DNA from 2 places in the Neobacillus sp. FW104-15D2 genome. Region 1 is predicted to be linked to the other one. Evidence: riboswitches for the same ligand, from Rfam matches in the RefSeq annotation. Region 1 holds a riboswitch; the other holds the start of a gene.
The links. A riboswitch is a leader RNA that binds a small molecule or an ion and turns the genes downstream of it on or off. The one in region 1 is predicted to bind lysine.
Positions count from the first base shown of each region.

Region 2: another riboswitch for lysine. It lies ahead of AC3WR0_RS17035 (amino acid permease); the one in region 1 lies ahead of AC3WR0_RS02490 (aspartate kinase).

Region 1 covers NZ_JBYTCJ010000002.1:148,601-151,778, reverse strand. The annotation lists gene uvrC (excinuclease ABC subunit UvrC) at 1-1,257, shown strand, start outside; lysine riboswitch at 1,328-1,505, shown strand; gene AC3WR0_RS02490 (aspartate kinase) at 1,720-2,955, shown strand; gene AC3WR0_RS02485 (YslB family protein) at 3,077-3,178, opposite strand, start outside.
Region 2 covers NZ_JBYTCJ010000022.1:27,354-30,531, reverse strand. The annotation lists gene AC3WR0_RS17045 (YitT family protein) at 1-300, opposite strand, end outside; gene AC3WR0_RS17040 (MarR family winged helix-turn-helix transcriptional regulator) at 688-1,128, opposite strand; lysine riboswitch at 1,435-1,627, shown strand; gene AC3WR0_RS17035 (amino acid permease) at 1,730-3,178, shown strand, end outside.

The DNA of each region.
Region 1 (3,178 bases):
AAGGATATTGCAGCAGAACAATACAAACAAATTACCGATGATATTACTCGTTTTCTTAATGGTGGTTATAAAGAGATTAAGAATGAACTTACAGAAAAAATGACCCTTGCAGCAGAGAGTTTAGATTTTGAAAGGGCTAAGGAATACCGGGATAAAATTGCTCATATAGAAACAACCATGGAAAAGCAGAAAATGACTACAACTGACTTTACCGACCGGGATGTATTTGGCTATGCGGTTGATAAAGGATGGATGTGTGTTCAGGTGTTTTTTGTCCGTCAGGGAAAATTAATCGAACGGGATGTCTCCTTGTTCCCAATATACAACGAGCCTGAAGAAGAAATCTTAACCTATCTTGGCCAGTTTTATGAAAAAGCAAACCATATCAAGCCAAAGGAAATTCTAATTCCAGACGAAATGGATACTGCACTTGCCGAACAGCTATTGGAAGTTAAAGTTCTAAAGCCGCAAAGAGGGCAAAAAAAAGAGCTTGTAAAACTTGCCATTAAAAATTCCCGAATTGCTTTAAATGAGAAGTTCTCGCTTATTGAAAGGGATGAAGAGCGTTCCATTAAAGCAGTTGAGAACCTTGGAAGCCTTCTTGGCATCTATACGCCTCACCGGATTGAGGCTTTTGATAACTCTAATATTCAGGGAACTGATCCTGTTTCAGCACTGGTTGTTTTTCAGGATGGAAAAGCAAATAAAAGAGAGTATCGCAAATATAAGATTAAATCCGTAAAGGGTCCGGATGATTATGAATCAATGAGGGAAGTTGTTAGAAGAAGATACACAAGAGTTCTAAAAGAATCACTTCCCCTTCCTGATTTAATTATCATTGACGGAGGAAAAGGGCACGTTGAAGCTGTTAGAGATGTATTGGAAAATGAGTTGGGTCTGGATATTCCTCTTTCAGGATTGGTAAAAGATGTGAAACACAGAACCTCCCAGCTTCTATACGGAAATCCTTTAGAAATTATTCCATTAGGAAGAAACAGCCAGGAATTTTATTTGCTGCAAAGAATTCAGGATGAAGTTCACCGGTTCGCTATCACTTTCCACCGGGAGACCCGGGGGAAAACAGCTTTTCATTCTCTCCTTGATGATATCCAGGGCATTGGAGAAAAGAGGAAAAAGTTATTGCTTAAACATTTTGGATCGGTTAAGAAGATGAAGGAAGCAGGACTTGAAGAACTTTTGGAAGCTGGAATTCCGCTAAACGTAGCAGAAGAGCTGCAAAAAAAACTTCAGGAATAAGCATTGTCAGGAAATTATAGTTATGCTATAATTTAAAAAACTTTATATTACTATCACTTTATAGTATTAAAGTGTAGGTAGAGGTGCGGGAATCAAGAGTAATGGCCTGGAGAAGAGTGAGCTTCCGGGAAGGGCCGTGAAAGGGATTATCCGCCGAAGCAGTGAAGGACTCATCACCTTCTTTGCTGGTCCTGTATTGAATAAATGCCGGATTGTCAGGGTACAAACCCTGGAGAGCTATCTCACATTGTACGCGTATGTTTTTTATTCGTGTTCAAAGCAATGAGATAATCTCTCATTGCTTTTTTGTTTTTTTAGCTAATCAGAATTTATATCCATAAATTCTGAACGCATAAGAAAAACTAGGGTATCCGCCAAAAAGGACTTGGCGAATGCCGAGTTTTTCTAATGGGGAAAACTGAAATAAATCAGCTCTGAAAAACCGGAAAGAAGGGGAAAAAAGTGGGATTAATTGTTCAAAAATTTGGAGGGACTTCTGTTGGCAGTGCGGAAAGAATCTTGAATGTGGCAGAGAGAGTCAAGGAGGAAAAGCTAAGAGGCAATGACGTTGTTGTTGTTGTTTCAGCTATGGGTAAAACAACCGATCATCTGGTTAGTCTTGCAAAGGAGTTATCCGCCCAGCCGGATAAGCGGGAAATGGATATGCTTTTAACAACAGGCGAACAGATTACAATCTCCCTGCTGGCTATGGCTTTAAAAAGCCAGGGGACCGATTCTGTATCTTTTACAGGCTGGCAAGCGGGTATACATACAGAACCTGTACATGGTAATGCACGTATATTAAAAATTGAAACGGATTCAATTAAAAAGCAGCTCTCTGAAGGGAAAGTTGTTATAGTTGCAGGTTTCCAGGGGATTACCGATTCCGGAGAAATAACCACTCTTGGACGCGGCGGGTCAGATACAACAGCAGTAGCACTTGCAGCAGCTTTAAAAGCAGATAAATGCGATATTTATACTGATGTTACGGGAGTATATACAACAGACCCTAGATATGTAAAGGATGCTCGAAAACTCCTGGCAGTTTCCTATGATGAAATGCTGGAGCTTGCCAATTTGGGTGCAGGGGTTCTTCATCCAAGAGCGGTTGAATTTGCCAAGAATTATAGCGTGCCTCTCGAGGTTCGTTCAAGCATGGAGAAAGTATCAGGCACAATTATTGAGGAGGAACCAAAGATGGAGGAAAATTTAGTTGTCCGCGGAATTGCTTTTGAGGATGAAATAACAAGAGTGACAATATTTGGATTGCATAATTATTTGACTGGATTATCAACAATCTTTACTACCCTTGCAAAAAACCATATAAATGTTGATATTATCATTCAGAGTACCACTGAATCCAATGAAACCAATCTTTCTTTCTCAATTAAGACAGAGGATCTCGAGAATACATTAAAGGTTCTTGAGGAAAACAGGGCCGTTCTTGAGTATGACCAGGTAGAATGGGAAATGAAGCTCGCAAAGGTATCTATTGTCGGTTCCGGCATGGTTTCCAATCCAGGCGTTGCAGCAGAAATGTTCAAGGTTCTTGCTGATAACGGAATTTATGTGAAAATGGTAAGTACATCAGAAATTAAAGTATCCGCTGTTGTTGCAGAAACAAGTATGCTTAAAGCGGTTGAAGTGCTTCATAACGCATTTGATTTAGCTAAGGAATACCAGGCTGTAAAAAGATAAAAAAATCATTTGGCTTATTTTTATGAAAGACCAAAATTAAAAGCTTTCACCCATGATTTTCGGTGAAAGCTTTTTGTTAATGTATTTGGATGACAGCAAAACTAGTTGCTTCGTTTTCCTTTTATAGGGTGTCTTTATGATCCCACTTTACAGTAAATTTTACCTTTGAGTCCTTTTTTAAAGGGTGCTCAAATGCTTCAGTAACTGCATTTTTTAAGAATTC
Region 2 (3,178 bases), on a different contig from region 1:
TGACAAAATTTTATCCTGGACAATTGCCTGCACAGGAACAAAATAAAGGCCTACAGAAATAATCAGGACTGATAAAAGGGTATTCCCAATAAACTTTTTTCCGAGTTTCAAATATCCAATAACTAATAAAGGAAAATTAAGCAAGAAGTTAGCAACACCTGTATTGATCGGTGAAACCATCGCTATGATCATTGATACGCCGCTCATACCGCTGCTCATCACTTTGTGAGGTATTAAAAATAAATTAAAAGCAAGTATAATAATTATTGATCCAAATAATAATCTAAGCAACCTCATCAAAAGTGTCCTCCTGATACAAACAGACTTTTCTTTTTATAAAATATACTGATTATCCCTTTCTAAGTAAATTTAATAGTTTTTTAAAATAATTTAAATTAGTCTGTCTTTAAACAAAGGACTATCTCTCCAAATTTCCTTACTGGCATCCCTTCACTAAAGAATTACTTTTTAAGCAAAAAGAAACCGTGGTTTTTCAGTTCAAATTTTAAGGTACCCAAGAAATTGAAAGACAATGTACTTTACCTGGTTTCTCTCTTTTTCTCTCAGAGAATTTATTACAGATTAACTTCATATATGAAATTAATTAAACAGAAAAATTTCATATATGAATTAAATAATATTTTTTATTTCGTATATGAAATAAGGCGGAAATAAACGGGAACCCGTTTATGTTTCCGTCCCTGATAAAGTATTTAATTGATTCTTTATATATCCTAACTGCAATTGAAGTCTAATACGCTCTTCATTCCCAAGAAATCCGAATATTTTTCTCAAATATTCTTCATATTGGGCATTGAATTTTTCTTTTACTTGTTCCCCTTTCTCTGTAAGACATACCAGTGTTATTCTCTGATCGGATTGGTGATTTTCTTTTTTGACATAACCATCCCTTTTCAATCTCTGAATCATAGTAGTCATGTTACTTGGTGCACAGCCAATTTCATCAATTAATTCTGTCATCGTAGCTTTTCCAAGACGGGATAGAACCTGAATGACCCCAAACTGAACAAAGCTAATATTTAAAGATTCTAGTTCTTTATCAATGCCCCTTTGAAGAAGATGATGTACATCCCTTACTAAATTATATAGCTCCCTATTCTGGTTCATTTTCCATCCTCCTTGCAAATTCAATAAGAATAACTATTTTGATATAAAGTTAATTCTGGTATAAGCGCATCTAATTTATTAGAAAAACTTGGCATTCGCCAAGTCCCTTTGGCGGATGCCCTAGTTTTACTTATCACGCTCAAATCGGTACATCCTGTACCTTTCGCCTGACTAGGACTTCCTGTCCGTCGTGCGTTCAGAATTTAGGGATATAAATTCTGATTAGCCAAAAAAGGATTGACATTCTTCTGTTTTTAATTATACTTTAAAACTATACTAACTTAATAACTTTAAATCCTCATCAACCGATGAGGTAGAGGTCGCGGCTTTTATTAGTAAAACGGACGAGGTTCAGAGAAAATCTAAAACTCCGTTTGAAAGGAAGAGTTGCCGAAGTTTGTTTTTGTTCTCTGCAAGGACAAGCTGGGGCTGTTTCCAAAAAGGAACAGAACTGTCACGTTTGTGCCCTACCAGCCAAACGTGTTGTGCTATCTTTCGGAAGGTATGATGCGGGGTACTGATATGCCGTCGAATCTGCTTCGAGGGCATTTTTATATTCCCGACTCCTTCCGCAACATCTAGAAAAGGGGTATAGATTTTCATGCAGACATCTTACAAGGAAAAAACATTATCATCAGCTTTCCCACAATCTAAAAAAGGAACATCTGAGTTAAAGCGTTCCTTAAAGTCCAGACACTTAACCATGATCTCCTTAGGCGGGACTATTGGTACTGGTCTATTTTTGGCAAGTGGCGGAGCTATCCACACAGCCGGGCCGGGCGGAGCACTTCTCTCCTATATTCTAATTGGAATAATGGTTTATTTCCTAATGACCAGCCTTGCTGAAATGGCAGCCTACATGCCTGTTGCTGGAAGCTTTAGCACATATGCTACCAAATTTATAGATCCATCACTTGGTTTTGCTTTAGGATGGAATTATTGGTACAACTGGGCTATAACTATTGCCGCTGAACTATCTGCTGTCACAATGATCATGAAATTTTGGTTTCCAAACACACCTTCTATGATTTGGAGCAGTATATTTTTAGTGATCATGTTTCTCTTAAACTATCTTTCTGTAAAAGGTTTTGGTGAAGCTGAGTATTGGTTCTCTTTAGTTAAAGTAGTCACTGTCATCATTTTTATTATTACAGGATTTTTAATGATTTTTGGAATTATGGGCGGTCATGCGCCTGTTGGATTTAAAAACTTTACAGTTGCTGATGCACCATTCCACGGTGGCTTTATGTCTATGCTCGGTATTTTTATGGCAGCAGGCTTCTCGTTCCAGGGAACTGAATTGCTTGGGGTAGCAGCTGGAGAAAGTGATGATCCAACAAAAAGCATTCCAAAGGCTGTAAAACAGGTTTTCTGGCGTATTCTTCTATTTTACGTGCTTGCCATCCTTGTAATTGGTTTATTAATACCATATACAAATCCAAACCTGGCAAGCGGTGAAGTTACAGTAAGTCCGTTTACAATGGTTTTCCAAAAAGCAGGTATTGCTTTTGCCGCATCTGTAATGAATGCTATCATTTTAACTGCCGTACTTTCAGCAGGAAACTCTGGTATGTATGCTTCAACCAGAATGCTTTGGGATTTGGCGCGTGAAGGAAAAGCTCCTAAATTTCTAGGTAAATTGAATAAAAACGGAGTTCCTGTTAATGCTTTAATCGTAACTTCTCTTGTTGGCACAGTGGCATTCCTTGCTTCACTTTTCGGTGACGGCAAAGTCTATGTTTGGCTGCTTAATGCCTCTGGAATGTCAGGTTTTATTGCCTGGCTTGGAATTGCCCTAAGTCATTATCGTTTCCGTAAAGCATTTGTTGCACAAGGTAAAAGCCTAAATGTCCTGCCATATAAAGCTTTGCTGTTCCCTTTTGGTCCTATATTTGCTTTTGTTCTTTGTACAATTGTAGTCTTGGGACAAAACTACTCAGCATTTATGGGTGACCATATCGATTGGAATGGTGTTCTTGTTTCCTATATTGGCCTTCCTCTCTTTATTGTAACTTGGCTTGTTTATAAATTTGTTAAGAAAACAAAGGTT